DNA from 3 places in the Fundidesulfovibrio sp. YSD1 genome. Region 1 is predicted to be linked to each of the others. Evidence: riboswitches for the same ligand, from Rfam matches in the RefSeq annotation. Region 1 holds a riboswitch; each other region holds the start of a gene.
What was found. A riboswitch is a leader RNA that binds a small molecule or an ion and turns the genes downstream of it on or off. The one in region 1 is predicted to bind cobalamin.
Positions count from the first base shown of each region.

Region 2: another riboswitch for cobalamin. It lies ahead of ACZ5V4_RS12605 (radical SAM protein); the one in region 1 lies ahead of ACZ5V4_RS10025 (sirohydrochlorin cobaltochelatase).
Region 3: another riboswitch for cobalamin. It lies ahead of cobT (nicotinate-nucleotide--dimethylbenzimidazole phosphoribosyltransferase); the one in region 1 lies ahead of ACZ5V4_RS10025 (sirohydrochlorin cobaltochelatase).

Region 1 is NZ_AP043666.1:2,145,911-2,151,508, reverse strand. Features, by position in the region: gene ACZ5V4_RS10035 (ABC transporter ATP-binding protein) at 1-187, opposite strand, end outside; gene ACZ5V4_RS10030 (FecCD family ABC transporter permease) at 180-1,187, opposite strand; gene ACZ5V4_RS10025 (sirohydrochlorin cobaltochelatase) at 1,184-2,080, opposite strand; cobalamin riboswitch at 2,224-2,403, opposite strand; gene ACZ5V4_RS10020 (hypothetical protein) at 2,651-3,268, opposite strand; gene ACZ5V4_RS10015 (DUF4198 domain-containing protein) at 3,279-4,058, opposite strand; gene ACZ5V4_RS10010 (hypothetical protein) at 4,145-4,873, opposite strand; gene ACZ5V4_RS10005 (GntR family transcriptional regulator) at 5,056-5,598, shown strand, end outside.
Region 2 is NZ_AP043666.1:2,682,930-2,688,527, reverse strand. Features, by position in the region: gene ACZ5V4_RS12610 (ribonucleoside triphosphate reductase) at 1-1,960, opposite strand, end outside; gene ACZ5V4_RS12605 (radical SAM protein) at 1,884-2,615, opposite strand; cobalamin riboswitch at 2,845-3,043, opposite strand; gene plsY (glycerol-3-phosphate 1-O-acyltransferase PlsY) at 3,057-3,653, opposite strand; gene ACZ5V4_RS12595 (ribonuclease catalytic domain-containing protein) at 3,841-5,598, opposite strand, start outside.
Region 3 is NZ_AP043666.1:3,184,992-3,190,589, forward strand. Features, by position in the region: gene ACZ5V4_RS14830 (hypothetical protein) at 1-260, shown strand, start outside; gene ACZ5V4_RS14835 (hypothetical protein) at 270-464, opposite strand; gene cobT (nicotinate-nucleotide--dimethylbenzimidazole phosphoribosyltransferase) at 567-1,640, opposite strand; cobalamin riboswitch at 1,904-2,066, opposite strand; gene ACZ5V4_RS14845 (ATP-dependent 6-phosphofructokinase) at 2,094-3,419, opposite strand; gene ACZ5V4_RS14850 (glycosyltransferase family protein) at 3,481-4,470, shown strand; gene ACZ5V4_RS14855 (hypothetical protein) at 4,527-4,991, opposite strand; gene ACZ5V4_RS14860 (polysaccharide deacetylase family protein) at 5,276-5,598, shown strand, end outside.

The sequences.
Region 1 (5,598 bases):
GCCCGGCAAGGAGCGCCTGCCCGCCGTCCGGGGCGAGCATGCCCGCCATGCAGCGCACGAGCGTGGTCTTGCCCGCGCCGTTGGGGCCCACGATGGCCAGGAAGTCCCCAGCCTGGAGCTCAAGGTCCACCCCGTCGAGGACCACTCCCCGCCCCAGGTCGACGCGCAGGCCGCGCGCCTCAAGCACGGCTCCTGCTCCTTATGAAGAGAAAGCAGAAGTACGGGCCGCCGAGCATGGCCGTGAGCACCCCCACCGGCACCTCGTGGGCGAGCAGCGCGCGCGAGGCCGTGTCCGCCGCGAGCAGGAGGAGCATCCCCCCGCCCACGCAAACGGGCAGAAGCCTGGGGTGCGACGGCCCCACGGCGAGGCGCGCCACGTGGGGCACGATGAGCCCCACGAAGCCCACGATGCCCGACACCGCCACGGAACACGCGGTCATGGCCGAGGCCGCGCACAGAAGCGCCAGGCGCACCCGGCCCACGGGCACGCCGAGCGCCCGGGCCTGCTCGTCGCCAAGGCACACCGCGTCCAGGTCCCGGGCGAGAAACACGGCCACGGGCAGGCCCAGGCCCAGCCCCGCCCAGGCGATCGCTGCCTCGGCCCAGGTCTTGGCCGAGAGCCCGCCCATGAGCCAGAACACCAGCCCGGCCACGTTCTCACCGGCCAGGAACTTCACGAACCCGATGGCGGCCTGGAGCGTGGCCGCCACCATCACCCCGGCCAGAACCAGGGTCACGGCGTCGAACCCGCCCCCTGCCCGGGCCATGAAGAGCACCACGGCCAGGGCGCACGCGGCCCCGGCCAGGGCCCACGCGGGCACGGAGAGCACGCCCAGGCCCGTGAACCCGGCCATGAGGCACAGGCAGGCGCCCAAGGCCCCTCCGGCAGAGACGCCCAGGGTGTAGGAGTCGGCCAGGGGATTGGTGAGCACGCCCTGGAAGACCGCCCCGGAGAGCGCCAAGGCCCCGCCCACGGCCAGGGCGGTCATGATGCGCGGCAGGCGCACGTCCCAGACCAGGGCGCGTGCGGCCTCGGGCACGGCGTCCATGAGCCCGTCGAGGCCCAGGAGCCTGCCCGCGAGCACGCGCGCCGTGTCCAGGGGGTCCACCGGCACGGCCCCGCTCCCGGCCGCCAGCAGCACGAGCGCGGCCAGCGCCGGGATCAGAAGGGCCGGCGCGCGGTTCACCTGGCCTTGGCCATGGCCGCCTTGGCCCGCTCCACTATCATGTCCGCGAAGGCGTCGGACTCGCCCAGGCCGCGCATGCGGCAGTCCACCCTGTACCCGGCCTTCTCGAAGAGCGTCTTCCAGGATTCGGGCTCGGGGCCGCAAAGGTCCTCCTCGGCGTGCACCCCGGCCCCGAAGAGCAGCGGGTAGATGATCACTTTCTTCCTGCCGGATTTCTTGAGCCCGGCCAGCACGTCCTCGACGCCGGGGCTGGACTCCATGGTGGCGGCCAGCACCGTGACCCCGGGGTAGGCCTTGGCCATGGCCGCCTGGAAGGCCTTGACCTCGGTGGCTGGCCATTTGGGGTTGCCGTGCGCGCCGTAGACCAGGGCCGCGCCCTGCTCCCTGGCCTGGGCGGCGTCGCCCGCCAGGGCCTCGGCCGTTTCCGCCAGGGCCTTGGGGTCGCCGCCGCGCGTGCGCCCGAGGGCCGTCTCGCCGAGCACGACCTTGCCGAACGGCGGCTTCTCGATGCCTTGCTTGTTCAGGGAGTTGAGCGCCGCGGCAAGAGCGGCCATGTCCTTGTATTCGGAGCCCGCGCTCACGTGCAGGGGATGCACGAACACATTGGAGCAGCCCTCGTCGGCCAGCTGGGCCATGGCCGCGAGCAGCCCCGGGGCCTTGAGCGTGGCCACGGCGTGACGGCTGGTCAGCCCCACCTTCACGGGCACGCCCGGGAAGGCGGCCTCCATGCGGGCCTTGACCTTCTCCACCCCGGCCATGCCCTGGGGCTTGGTGGAGCCGAACGCGGCCAGGACGATGCCCCACCTGGGCGGCTGCTTGGGTTGGCCTGCGGCCAGGGCCGCGGACTGGAGGGCGAAAAGGACGAGAAATACGGATACCGCCAGACGCTTCATCGTTTCCTCCTCGGGAAGTGATGGTTTTGGCCATCCTGCGAGGCGAAACAGGCACGCCCGGCGCGGGGCGGCTCCGCCTTTGGGGAGGGAGCTTCCTGTGTGCGCTTGGAGATAGGCATGTGGCCGCTGTACCTCGCATGGCCGACACGGATGAGGCCTGGGCAGGTCTTCTGGCTCACGGATCAGCCTACTCCCCGCGCCTTCCCGCCTTGCGGCAGTGGCGTGAGCGGGTTTCGTCCCCGTATACAGCGGCGGGACCGCTCCGGTTTCGCACCGGATTCCCTTTTAGCGCCCCGATGGGCACCCAGGCAGGCCTTGAGCTAGGACAAACGGGGCGGGATGTCAAAGGCGGGGATACGTGCGGGGCGCCGCCCCGAACCACGCAAGGGCTCCGCCCTTGACCCGCCGGGGGCAGGGCCTGCCCCCGGACCCCGGCGATTCGCTTCGCGGGTTTCACCCTTGCCGTGACGTGTCGCGGCAACCGGTGGTCGACGCGAAACTATAGCGGGGTGCAGGGCAGAACCCTGCCAGGATGGTGTCCGGGAAGGCTAAAGCCTCCCCGAGACACGGCTATTTCTTCGCAGGCCTCTTGAACCAGGCCACGATGCCCACGAGCCCGACGATCCAGCCGATCCCGCCCACGATGTCGCGCAGGCGGCCGGTGCTCTCCTGTGCGGCGAGCTTGGCGAGCTCCAGGCGCAGCGGGGCCAGCTTCTCCTCCACGGCCTTGGCCGTGGCGGCCTCCACCAGGGACGTAAGCGCCGCCTCGTCGATCCCCTGGGCCACTGACGGGGTCGGCTTGGCCTGCGCGGGCGGCGAGGCGGCGGCCTGGACCGGCGCGGGAGCTTTTCCGCCCAGGTCGGCGGCCGTGAGGGTGAAGTCGTTCTGGTGGCCTTCCCCGGCCTTGAGCACCACGCGAAGCGGCGGCTCGGCCCCGGCCGGGACTGGCACGGAGAACGACCCGTCCGCGCCCGTGCGCGCGGAGGCCACCAGCGCGCCCCTGGCGTCCAGGACCTCCACAGGGCAGTTCATGGCCTTGCCCCCGCCGCCGAAGTAGCCTTCGCCCGTGATCACGCCGCGCTCCGCCACGGCGAAGACGTTCACCTTGTGGGCAAGGGCCGCGCCCCCAGTAAGGGACGCGGCCAGGAGCAGGGCGGCCAGGCAGGCCAGGATCTTTCGAGCGTTCAAGAATATCCCCCTATTTGCCGGGCGCGGGGTGGAAGTACACCCAGATGACCCCGCCGAGCTCCACGGCCTTGTCCTTGCCGTCGTGCTTCATCTTGGCGTCGTCGTCGGTGAGCGCCGCGAAGCCCCACCAGCCAGCCCACGGGGCCGCGTAGGTGAACACGCCCGCGCCGTCGGTCTTGACCACCTGGGTCACGTAGGCGTCGTCCGGGGCCTTGAGCGCGCCGTCCTTGTTGAAGAACTCCACTTCCACCTCGGCGTTGGCCAGAGGCTTGCCTTTGAAGAGCACCTTCCCGGTGAAGGCGTTGCCCGCGTACAGGGCGAAGGGCTTGACCATGGGCACGATCTCGAGCTTGTACCCGGCGGGCTTGTCCCAGCCCTCCTCCTCGCCGAGCGCGCCGATGACGGTCTTGGTGATGTGGATGATGAACTTGTCCTCGGCGGGCTCCCAGTAGGCCGGGGGCGTCATCACCAGGGCCGTCACGCCGGGCTTCTTCACGGCGTAGTCCGCCTTCCAGGCCTTCTTGCCGTCGATGTCGGCCTGGACGAGCGCGGAAGAGACGTCCTGCTTCTTGCCGTCAACGACCGCTTCGAGCCTGGGCTTCTCCAGGCTCATGCCCTGGTTCTCCATGGGGTGCCAGAAGCGCAGGTCCAGGCTCACTGACTTGGGGCCGTCCTTGGTGACGATGTTCTTGTCCGGCACGGCCATGCCGAAGTGGGCCCGGGCCGGGGAAGCCAGGGCAAGGGCGAACACGAGGACGAGGAACGCGGAAACGTGCGGTCTGACGAACATGCAGGCATCTCCTTGTGACATGAATTGCCTGTTCGTGTAACCAAGCAAACACGAAAAGGCAATGCGTGCCACGCGGTGCGGGCCGCTTATTTCGCGGCGAGCAGCGCGCGCCAGTCGCCCCCGGCCATCTTGGCCAGGGCCGCGCGGATCACCTTGTCGTAGGGCACGCGCTCGAACTGCCTGTCGCGGTAGATCGCGTCCATCTCGGCCAGGACCACGTCCGGCGGCAACGGGGCCAGGGGCTTCAGGCAGCCTTGGCCCGCCGGGGTGTCTCCGTACTTGTCCAGGCACTGCTGGTAGACCATGTCCCCGAAGCCCTCCACGAAGAACTGCTTCTGGTGCTGGGCCGAGTCGAGCCAGGTGCGGGCGTAGGTGGGGCCGGAGCCCGGGACCTGGCGGGGCACCAGGGCGTCCAGGTCGATGGGCGCCAGCCAGGGGCGGTCGAAGAGGATCATCTGGTCGAACTGGGGGTCGCGCACCTCGGAGCCCTTCTCCACGAAGGAGACCCCGGTGTCCTGGGCGTGGGTCAGGGCCTGGAGGGCCACGGAGGAGATGGGCTTGCGGGCGTACATGGGGTCGCGGGAGAGGTGGTCCATATTGGTCACGGCCTGGTCCACGCGGATGCGCGCGAGCTTCGCCGCCCCGGGCTGGGCCTGCGAGAAGGCCGAAGCCCCGGCCGCCGCGCCGGTCATGTAGGCCATGCGCGCGTCCTGGGGCAGGCGCGGCCACTGCCCGGCCTGCACGGGGTCGCCCGCCCGGGCCAGGGTGGGCGTGAGGAGGCTCAGGGCCAAGAGGGCGGTTGCGAGAACGCGCATGCGGGGTCCCCTTTCGTTGGCGGTTTGCACCGGAAGGGATCGCTCCGGCGGTCCACTGAGGTAGCGCATGGGCACGCGCCTGTCGAGGCCGGGCCTTGCGGAGGGGACTGGACTCCGCAGAGTGCATTTTGAATTCAAAATTCATATTGACCGGCCTTGGCCCCGGGGCTACGCTCGAGCCCATGAAGACAGGCACCCCCGGCGCGGCCCGGGCCAAGGCCCGGCCCATCGAGCACGAGAACCTGGACGACAAGGTCTACGGCCAGGTGCGCGACATGATCGCCTCCGGGCAGTTCGAGCCCGGGGCCCGCATCGTCCAGGAGGACCTGGCCTCGGAGCTCGGCGTGAGCCGCACCCCCCTGGTCAACGCCCTCAAGCGCCTGGCCCAGGACGGCCTGCTGGAGTGGGTGCCCAGGCGCGGCATCTACGTGCGCGGACTGGACCCGCCCCGGATGGTCGCGCTCTACGAGGTTCGCGAGCGCCTGGAGCCGCTGGCCGCCCGGCTCGCGGCCACGGCCGTGAGCCGCGAGGAGGCCCTGGAGATGCGTCGGGACTGGCAGGCCATGGCCGGCCTTCCGGACACGCCCGAGGCGCACAGGCTGTTCATCGACCGCGACAGGCGCTTCCACCGCAGGCTGGCCGAGCTCTCGGGCAACCCCTACCTGCTCGCGGCCATGACCCCGGTGAACATGCTCGCCTCGGCCTACCTGCACGGAAACCCGCGC
Region 2 (5,598 bases), 540 kb from region 1:
TGCGCGTGAACACCTCGGCCTCCTCCCCGCAGGTGGGGCACTCGAAGTGCTCGCCGGACATGTACCCGTGCTCCTTGCACACGCTGAAGGTGGGCGTGATGGAGAGGTAGGGGATCTTGGTCATGCGGAAGGCCTTGACGATGAAGTTCTTGAGCGCTTCGGTGTCGGCCACGGCCTCGCCCAGGAAGGTGTGGAACACCGTGCCGCCGGTGTAGAGCGGCTGGAGCTTGTTCTGGTGCTCGAGCGCGGCGATCACGTCCTCGCACAGGCCCACGGGCAGATTGGTGGAGTTGGTGTAGTACGGGGTGCCGTTGCCCGAGGCCTGGATGTCCGAATAGAGGTTCTTGTCGATCTTGGCCAGGCGGTAGCTGGTGCCCTCGGCCGGGGTGGCCTCAAGGTTGTAGAGGTGCCCGGTTTCCTCCTGGAAGCGGCTGGTGATCTCGCGCAGGTGGTTCAGCGTGCGCGTCATGAGCCTGATGCCCGCGTCGGTCTCGATGCCCTTGCCCAGGATGTTCAGGCAGGCCTCGTGCCCGCCCACCAGGCCGATGGTGGAGAAGTGGCCCTTGTAGCCGTTCTTCAGGTAGCGCCCCGAATAGGGGAACATGCCCTTGTCCAGGTTGTCCTGGATGAGCTTGCGCTTGAACTCCAGGGCGTCCTTGGCCAGGGCGGCGTACTCGCCCACCAGATCCAGGAAGTCCTCCTCGCCGTGGGCCAGATAGGCGAGCTTGGGCAGGTTGAGCGTGACCACGCCGATGGAGCCGGTCAAATCGCCCGCGCCGAAGAGCCCGCCCACCTTGTTGCGCAGTTCGCGCAGATCCATCTGCAGGCGGCAGCACATGGAGCGCACGTCCTCGGGGGAGAGGTCGGAGTTGATGAAGTTCTGGAAGTAGGGCGCGCCGTACTTGGCCGTGAGTTCCAAAAGGCTCGACCCGATGGGCGACTCCCAGGGGAAGTCCTCGGTGACGTTGTAGGTCGGGATGGGGAAGGAGAAGATCTGCCCGAAGTAGTCGCCCTCGGCCATGACCTCCAGGAAGGCCTTGTTGAACATGTCCATCTCGGCCTGGAAGTCGCCGTAGACCGCGTCCTGGAGCTTGCCGCCGATGATCACGGCCTCGCCCGCCACGTGCTTGGGCGGGGTGAGGTCGAAGCTCAGGTTGGTGAACGGGGTCTGGCCGCCCCAGCGCGAGGTGGTGTTCAGGTTGAACACGAACTTCTGCACGGCCTGGCGCACCTGGTGGTAGGTGAGCTTGTCGTGGCGGATGAACGGGGCCAGGTAGGTGTCCACGTTGTTGAAGGCCTGGGCCCCGGCCCACTCGTTCTGGAGCGTGCCCAGGAAGTTGACCATCTGGCCAAGCGCCGAGTCGAAGTGCCTGGCCGGCCCGGCCGAGGAGCGGCCCTCGAGGTTGAAGCCCTCGAGCAGCAGGTCGCGCAGGCTCCAGCCCGCGCAGTAGCCCGCCAGGCCGAAGGAAAGGTCGTGGATGTGGAAGTAGCCGTGGTCGTGGGCGGCGCGGACTTCCTCGGGATATTTCTCCAGGGCGTAGCGGGCCTGCACCGTGCCCGAGAGGTGCAGCATGAGCCCCTGGAAGGAGTGGGCCATGTTGGCGTTCTCGGCCACGCGCCAGTCGGCCTTGGAGAGGTAGTTGTCTATGGTGTCGGAGATGTCCAGGTAGGCGGCCTTCTGCTCGCGCAGGGCGCGCCTCTTCTCGCGGTAGATGATGAAGCGCTTGGCCACGTCGTAGAGGCGCGACTCCATGAGCACGCGCTCGACCATGTCCTGCACGTGCTCCTGCCTGGGCACATCCGCTCCGGCCAGCTTCTCCTCCACCTTCCGGGCGAGGCGCTTGGCGAGAAGGGGGTCCTGGATGCCGCTGGCCTTGAGGGCCTTAAGGATTGCCTGGGATATCCGCTCGAGCGACCAGGTCTCCAGACATCCGTCGCGCTTCTCTATCTGCAGGGGCATGCGTGGTCTCCTTGCCGCCGGGGGGCGGCACGTAGAGTTGTTCCTTGAGTGCGAAACCCTCCGGCAGCTGACGCCGGGCGGCGCGCACGTCCTCCGGGGAGAGCCCCGGAACGAGGGTGATGCGGAAAAGAAATGATTGCGGGCGTTCGCTCGCCATGGCGAACACCTGGGCAAGCGCCCCGGCTGCCTCGGCGGGCGAGACGGCCCCGCCGGTGAGCGCGGGGTAGCGCTCCCAGGGGCCCTTCACGTCCACGGCGAACACCGTGGCGGGCGAGCGCTCGAGCACCCGGGCGATCACGTCCGGGCGCATGCCGTTGCTGTCCACCTTAACGGGGAGGCCGAGCGCGGCGAGCTCCTCCACCAGGCCGGGCAAGCCCGGGTCCAGGGTGGGCTCGCCCCCGCAGACCACCACGCCGTCAAGCCAGGCTTTGCGCGCACGCAGGGCCTTCAGCACCGCGCCCGGGTCCAGGACCGGGTGGCGCGAAGGGGTGAACGCGAGCGTTGCGTTGTGGCAGGTGGGGCAGCGCAGGTTGCACCCCCCCAGGAAGAGCACGGAGACGCTCTTGCCGGGCCAGTCGCACAGCGACAGGGGCGTCACTGCCCTGACCCTGGCCCTTGGGGCCTGGTCTTCGCGGCGGGGAGGTTGCGGTTCCATGCTCATAGGCGGTCCGGGTTCAAGTAGCAGATGCAAAGGCCTGGCAAAAGCAAAAAAGATTTCGCTATGCCAGTTAGTTACGGATTTCCAAATCCACGGCGGCCGCGAAGGCGCGCCAGTGCTGCGTTTGTCAAATACGAAAAATAATACGCCCCGATCGGGTGGTGGCGTCCTGGTGCGGGAGAGCCCGCCAGGACGAAACGCGGGAACCATGGCCCGTTCGCGGAGCCTGGCCGATCATCCCCGGATACGTCTTCTGACTTCCGGCCGGGTGGTGCGCGGAGGCCTTCCCGGGTTCTCACCCAGTGGCTCCCCGCCCGTTTTCGTGCCGGTTACAGCAGCGCGCCTGTGACGGATTCACACCGTCTTCCGTTTTCCGGGGCGTACTCGCGAAATGTATGAGCCTCCCCAGGGGGAGTCAAGTTAAAAATTACAACGGCTCTATTCGCCTGACTTTTTTCTCCAGGGCTTCTCTTCCCCGGCCCTCAGGCGGCGGATGTTGTCCTTGTGCTTGGCGATGATCAGCGCGGCCACCACGGCCGTGACCGGCACGGGCGCGAACCCGGAGGCCGCCCACACCGTCACGGGCAGGCTGGCCGCCAAGAGGAGCGACCCGGCCGAGACGAAGCCCGTGAGCGCGATGGTTCCGGCGCAGGCGAGCCCGGAGACCACCGTGGCCCAGGGCGAGAGCGCCAAAAACGCGCCTATGGCAGTGGCCACGCCCTTGCCGCCCTTGAAGTTCAGAAACACCGGGAACATGTGCCCGCCCACGGCGGCCAGGGCCGCAAGCGACGGGTAGAACGCGCCCTCGGACATCTGCCAGGCCACGGCCACGGGCACGAATCCCTTGAGCGCGTCGCAGACCAGGGTGAGGACGCCGAGTTTCGTTCCGCAGAGCCTGGCCACGTTGGTGGCCCCGATGTTGCCGCTGCCGGCGGCGCGCGGGTCGATGCCCCGCGCGGCCTGGGCGATGAAAAGGCCGAAGGGGAAGGAACCGGCCAGGTAGGCCAGGGCGAGCCAGAAAAGCTTGGCGATCACGTGCTGCTCCTTGCGTGCTGTCTTGCCTGGGGCGCTGCCCGCGCCGTGGTGTCCGAAATCTGCCAGAGCGTGGCCTCGCGGTCAACGAAGCACACCCGGCCGCCATTGCAAGCGCTCAAGGCGCGGCATTGCGGGACGCCCAGCCCCCGTGGGCGGACTCCGCGCGGGCGGCGAACCCGGCCGGTCCCTACGCCCCCTGGCCGAACAGGTCGCCCACGTCGGGCTTGTCCTCGGCCTCGCGCGCGCCCGTGACCCGGAACTCGTTGGTCAGCGGGTCCACCTTGCCGATCTTCAGCCAGTAGCGCTGGCCGGGCTGCGCGCGCCCGCCCAGGGTGTCGCTGCCCGCGCGCACGAACAACTGGATCTCCGTCATCATCAGGCTGGCGAACGGGCCGCAGTCCTCCAGGGCCACGGCCTCGAACTCCCGCTCGCGGCCGTGCTCGCGCAGGAACGCGAGCTTCCAGTATCTGGGCCTGAAGCGCTGGATCTGGCCCACCGCGTCCAGGCGCGCGGAGAGGACGGGCAGCATGGCCGCCAACTCCTCGCGCGAAAAGCGCGGGGAGCCCGAGGCCAGGAAGGCCTCCACCTGGGCCAGGTTCACGAAGTCCGAGATGCGCCGAAGCGGCGAGGTGATGGGGCTGTACGCGTCGGCCGCCAGGCTCGCGTGCCTGGCCGGGCGCACGTCCAGGCTGGCCGGGGCCAGCTGCTTGACCACGCGGTGCATCTCCACGGGGTCGGTCCAGATCCCGGCGTAGCCGTGGGGGATGGAGATGTCCTGGGTGCGGTGCAGAAGCGGCACGGCCTTCTCCTGGGCCCAGGCAGCCACCGAGGCGTTGGCCAGGATCATGAGCTCGCTCACGGCCATCTGGGCCTCGGGGTGGTCCGGCGAGGGGGTGATCTCCACGCTCACCGAGTCCATGGGGCCTGAAAGCGATATCTTGGGCTCGGGCCTGTCCATGACCACGGCCCCGCGCTCCACGCGCGCCCGCCTGAGCACGGCGGCCAGAGCGGCCGCGCCCGCCACGCCGGGTTCGGCGGTCCCGGAGGCGAGGGCCTCCTCCACGAACGCGTAGGTCAGGTTCCCGGCCACACGCACCCAGCCGAGCCTGGGGGTGAACTCCGCCGTGTTCCCGGCTTCGTCCAGCACCCAATCGAGGATGAGCGCAGGGCGGTCCTCCCCGGCAACCAGGCTGTAGAGCCCGCAGCCGAGCGTCTCGGGCAGCATGTGGCTGGCCCCCTCGGGCAGGTACAGGCTGGACGCGCGCTCGGACACGGCGCGCCCGAGCGGGCTTTCGAAATCCCAGGAGAGCGTGGGCCTGGCCAGGGCCATGCTCACCTTCCAGCCCGTTGGGGTCTTCTCCACGTGGAAGGCGTCGTCGATGTCCCTGGTGGTGGGCGAGTCGATGCTCACGAAGCGCGCGGGGTCCGGGGCCTGCCTGGCCGCCTCGAAAGCCTCGCGCAGGGCCCCGGCCTCGCGGGCGAAGGCCTCGCTCCAGGCGTCGCCCGGGGCGTACCCGGCCCGGTCCAGGAGCACGTTGTGGTGCCGGTCCACGATGCCCCACTCCATGGCCAGGATCAGGGCCTGGGCGGGGTGCTCGGGCAGGCCCTTGCGCAGGCTCTGCCAGAGCGGGGCCAGCTCCTGGCTGTCCGGATCGGCCATGACCCCGCGCAGAAGGGCCTGAAGCTTGGCCGAGGCCCCCGGGTCCAGCTGGGCGGCCAGCTTGGCCGGGTCCTTGCGCCTGCCCGAGGCCCAGCCGCCCCAAAGCTCCTGGAAGAAGGCGTGGCCCGCGTTGACCACCAGCTCGCGCTCGCGCGCGGCGTCCTGCTCGGCCAGGCGCTTCTCCACGGTCTCGGCGGGGTGGACCTCGAAGTTGGGCGGCTGGAACCTGAAGTGCGTCTTCACGGCGAGCAGCGCGCGGCCCATGGCGGCCACGCGGTCCACGTC
Region 3 (5,598 bases), 1.0 Mb from region 1:
CGGACAGGGCGGCGCTTTGCCTGTGGTTGGTCTTTTCCCTGCTGACCGTGGGGCAGTCCTTCTGGCACTCCTGGAACAACGACTTCCAGCCCCAGGGGCGCTACCTCTTCCCGATCCTGGCCATGACCGGCTGCCTGCTGGCGCACAGGGCGGACAGGCTCGGGCGCTTCACCGCGCCAACCTGGGCCGTGGGCCTGGTTGTCTGGGGGATGTCGATGTGGTCCTTCGTGGCGGTGGGGCTTGCGCGCATACCGCGCTGAGGGAACGCGTCAGATGATTTCGTTGACCACGTGGCCGACGATGTTCTCCATGATCACGTGGATGACCTGGTCGGCCGGAGGGGTGGGGATGATCACGTGGCCCGGGGGATGGGCCGCGAACTCGCCCGCCGGGTGCGCGACGACCGCATCCGGCGAGTGAACCAGCCCGTCATAGGCGGCTACGTGGACGAGTCCGTCGTACATGGCCTTCCCCCTGCCTTCCAGGCGGGCGGCCGAAGGCGGCCGCCCTTTGAGGAAAGAATAGTGCCTGCCCGGATTTTTGTCACTCCCTGATTCCAGGGTGACCTAGCCCTTGCTCACCCCGGCCTGGGAGAACGTGGCCATTTCGTTCAGGATCGCCGCCCCCGAGCGCAGGAGCACAAGCGCCAGGGCCGCCCCGGTGCCTTCGCCCAGGCGCATGCCCAGGTCCAGGAGCGGCCTGGCGTCGAGCGCGCGCATTACGGCCTGGTGGCCGGGCTCGGCCGAGGCGTGGCTGAAGAAGCAGTACCCGGCGGCGTCCGGAGCCAGGCGCAGCGCGGCCACGCACGCGGCCGTGGAGATGAACCCGTCCACCAGCACGGCCATCTCGCAGGCCGCCCCGCCAAGGATCACCCCGGCCAGGCAGGCGATCTCGAACCCGCCCAGCGCGGCCAGGATGGACAGCGCGTCCCCCGAGGTCACGGCCTCGCGGTTGGCCTCCAAAGACTTGGCCACCACCCTGGCCTTGCGCGAGACCCCGTCCGCGTCCAGGCCGGTGCCCGGTCCGGTGACGCCCTCGGGCGAAAGCCCCAGGAACGAGCAGAAGAGCGCCGTGGACGGCGTGGTGTTGCCGATGCCCATGTCGCCGGTGCCCACGGTGCGGCAGCCCTCGGCAGCGGCCCGGCGCGCCAGGTTCGCCCCGGTGAGCAGGGCCTGAAGGCACTGCTCGCGGGTCATGGCCGGGCCAACGGCCATGTTGGCCGTGCCCGGGGCCACCTTGGCCTGCACGAGCCCCGGGTGCTCGGGGAAAGGCCCGCCCGCGCTGCCCGCGTCCACCACCACCAGCCTGGCCCCGGCCTGGCGGGCCAGCACGTTGATGGCCGCGCCCCCGCCCATGAAGTTGAGCACCATCTGGCGCGTGACCTCCTGGGGGAAGAGGCTCACGTTCTCCTCCACCACGCCGTGGTCGCCCGCGCAGGTGAAGATCACGGCCGGGTCGGGCTGGGGGGCCTCTCCGCCCTGGATGAGGCTCAGGCGCAGGGCGAGCTCTTCCAGGCGGCCCAGGCTGCCCCGGGGCTTGGTCAGGTCGTCCAGGCGGGCCTGGACTTTCGGTGCCAGGGAGGCGTCCACCGGGGAGATGGAGGCGAGCAGGGAGTCGAGGGAATCGAAGGAAGAAGGCATGGGGTGTCCTTGTGCGCGCTCCCGGCGTCCTCCCGCCCCGCCATCAGGACCGCGCGGGGAACCGAAACGTTACTCGGCGCAAAGCCGCCTGCGGGTTTCGGCCCCCTGCGCGGTCCTGGCCGGACGGGGAGGGAGGGCGCCGGGGCGCTCGGAGCGGTCGCTCCTTGGGCTTGGGAAATCCTGGGCGTTCCCGTTGGGCAAATAAAAAATCCCCTGGCCCCCGGGGAGGGGGTCAAGGGATCGCCGTTACCATGGGTTCAATCCGCGAAACGGTTCCGGCCGTCCGTCTTCAGGCTCGCGGGTCATCCTCCGCCCGTCCTTCCCGTCCCCAGGGACAGTGGCTTCACGGGCATCGTCTCCGCTTACTGCGGCGGGACCGCCACGGACTTTCACCGTAGTTCCGTAACGGCCGGAAATGGCAGGGCAGGGCTTAGCCCGCCTTGCGCCTCCGGGTCAAGGGGAGCACGCCTTTGGGTTGTTCTGGCCCGTGGAGTCCATGACCTGCTGCCAGTAGCTGGTGTTCAGGTCGAGCTTCTTGCGTCCGGCCGTCACCAGGGGCAGGGGCACGTGCACCGGGACCTCGTGCAGGGTGCTGACCATGATCCCGGTCTTGCCCGCCATGCCCGCGTGCACGGCCATGGCCCCGAGCATGTTGCACTGGGCCAGGTCCGCGGCGCCGGCCGGGACGGAGCGGATGATGTAGCTTGGGTCGATGTACTTGAGCGTGATGGGCAGCCTGCCCTTGAAGTGGGCCTTGATGCGCGCCTGCAGAAGCCCGCAGATGTCGCCCAGCATCCTGTTGCCTGAGGCGTCCGTGAGCACGGATTCGGGCAGGAGCTCCTGCCCCGCGCCCTCGGCCGCCACGATCACTGCGTGGCCGCGCCTGAGGAGCCTGGCCTCCAGGGTCTCGAGAAGCCCGCCCGGGCCGTCCAGGGCGAAGGGCTGCTCGGGCACGAGCACGAAGTTGACCTCCTTGATGGAGAGCGAGGCGGCCGCCGCGATGAAGCCCGACTCGCGGCCCATGAGCTTGACGAGTCCGATGCCGTAGGGCGCGCCCATGGCCTCCACGTGGGCGCAGCGGATGGCCTCCACGGCCTTTTCCACGGCCGTGTCGAAGCCGAAGGTGCGCGAGACGAAGTGGATGTCGTTGTCGATGGTCTTGGGGATGCACACGATGCCCAGGCGCAGCCTGCGGCGCTCCGTGACCTCGTGGATGGCCCGGGCCGCGCGCATGGTGCCCACCCCGCCCAGCACGAAGAGCACGCCCACATTGAGCCGCTCCAGGGCGTCCACCACCTCCTCGGGGTCCTGCGGCCCGCGCGAGGAGCCGAGCACCGTGCCGCCGAAGCCGTGGATGTCCGAGACGCACTCGGGCGTCAGGCGCGTGACCCGGGGGGCGTTTTTCGGCGCGAACCCGGACAGCCCGTAGCGCACCCCGAGCACCGCCGAGACCCGGTAGCCGTGGTGGGCCTCCATGACGATGGAGCGGATCACGCCGTTGATGCCCGGGCAGAGCCCGCCGCAGGTGACCACGGCGCATTTTGTCTTGGGCGGGTCGAAATAGATGCTGCGGCGCGGCCCGGCGCGCTCCATGCGCGCGGGGGGGAGGGCGTCCGGGCCCTCGGGCGCCAGGATGTCCACCAAAACCCCTTGCTCATCGTCCACGAACAGGGAATTCTGGCGCGGGTTCGGTATCTTGGCCGGGCCGAGCGACGGCACGGCGGTCTGGTCCGGTGTCAGGCGCGGCCAGGGGCGGCCTGAGCGCTCGCTCTCGTGCATGCGAAACCTCGCGGCTGAGGGATGGCTGTCGGAGCCCACACTAGCAAGGCGGTCGGGAGACATGCAACCAGGACATTCACGCACTTTCTTCTTCGTCCCCCCGGTGCGCAAGCCCACCGGCGGCGTGGCCGTGCTCTGGCGCATGGCCGCCATGCTGCGCGAGGCCGGGCGCGAGGCCTTCCTCGCCCTGCGCGAGCCGCCCGCGTGGCGGCCACCCGGCCCGGACGTCCCGGCCGTGGACCTAGCGCGCGCCGAACTCCGCGCGTCCGACGTCTGGGTCGTGCCCGAGGGCTGGGTGAACGCCCTGGCCCCGGGGCTCTCCGCCGGGGCGCGCTGCCTGCTCTACGTGCAGAACTGGGCCTACCTCTTCAACGGCCTGCCACAAGGCGTGGACTGGCGCTCGCTGCCGGTGTCCTTCGCGGCGGTGTCGCGCCCGGTATCCTGGTTCATCGGGCAGTGCCTGGGGGCCGAGGCCCCGGTGCTCCGGCCGGGCATCGACCTCGGCGTGTTCAAGGCCCCGCAGCGCAAGCCCGGGGAACTGACCGTGGCCTACATGCCGCGCAAGAACAAGGCCCTGGCGGACCAGGTCCGCTCCATCGTGGCGGCCAGGGGCAACTTCGACGTGCGCTGGGTTGAGATAGCGGGCATGGGCCAGGCCCAGGTGGCCGAAGCCCTGGGCCTGTGCCACTGCTTCCTGGCCACGGGCTTCCCCGAGGGCTGCCCCCTGCCGCCGCTGGAGGCCATGGCCTGCGGGGCGATACCGGCCGGGTTCGCTGGCTTCGGCGGCTGGGACTACATGCGCCAGGCCGCCCCGGGGCGCTACCTGCCGGAGTGCCCCATGGACGAGGTCCCCTGGGGGGGCAACGGGTTTTACGCGCCGGACAACGACGCCCTGGGCGCCGCCCTGGCCCTGGAGGCCGCGCTCGCGCTGTGGCGCGCAAACGGCCCGGAACTCGAGGGCGTCCGCGCCGCCTGTGCCCGCACGGCCCGTGCCTACGGCCTGGAGGAGCAGCGAAAGGCAGTGCTCGATTTCTGGGAGCGTCTGGGTTAGAAAAAACTTCGTGTCGCTTACGGTCTGGGTTCTCCAGGCGAAGGGGGCTCGGGCCGTCAGTTTTTCGCCAGGCTGGTCGTGTTGTTCTCGAACACGCGCAGTTCGTTGACAAGGCGCAGGCCGAGCTTGCGCACCTTGGCGTTGCCGCTGGACGCCGCAAGGCCTTCCACGGCCTTGAGGTCGAGCTCCAGGTGCCTGGTGACGAAGGCGCGCGACTCGGCGAGCTTGCGGGCGAGCAGGGCCTGGGCCTCGGGCTGGCGCAGGGTGTCCGCCACGTCGGTCAACTGGGCCATGACGTGGGCCCGGATGGAATAGGCGAGCGCCGTGGCCGTGAAGAGGTTGCAGAGGTTCTTTTCCGCCACGGAGTCCACCTGGGCGGAGAGGGACGATGCCTGGGTGGCCATCTCCTCGAAGTGGCGTTGGGACGCCTGGAAGTGCCGGGACTGGCAGCGGGCGGTCTCCGCGAGACCGAGGCCGAGGATGAGACAGGCCGCCAGGGCGGCAACGCCGTAGGATTTCATGGTGCCTCCGTGGAGCCTCCTAGCAGGTTGCCCGGCGGGGTCAACCACCGAGGGTTACAGTTTTTTCCGCCGGAGGGCAGTTTTCGTACACGTGGGGGATGGAGATCGTGTTTGATTTTCGGCCTGATTTTCTATAATGGACCGCTTCCGGACGTTGCCTGCGGCCGGAACCTCCCGCTCAAGGGGCAACATGGCCCGCTCTTTGCTTTGTGCAGCCTCCGTGCTTGCGTCTTGGCGCTTGCTCCAAGCACGATGCCGCATTCGATCCTAAGGAGTTCGTCCGCATGAACCGTCGCCAATTCCTCGCCGCCGCCGCAGCCCTGGGCGCTGCCTGCGCGTTGCCCGTCCCGGCCATGGCCGCGCCCTCGCCTGGCCTGCCCAAGGGCATGGTGACCCTCACCTTCGACGACGGCATCGTGAGCAACCACACCTACGCGCTGCCCATCCTGCGCGCGCGCGGCCAGGTGGCCACGGCGGGCATCGTGGTCACACGGATGCTCTCGGGCAACAACGACTACATGAACGTCGAGCAGGTGCGCGACCTGGAGCAAAACGGCTGGGAGATCGCCTCGCACAGCCTGACGCACCCCAGGCCCGTGCAGATCCC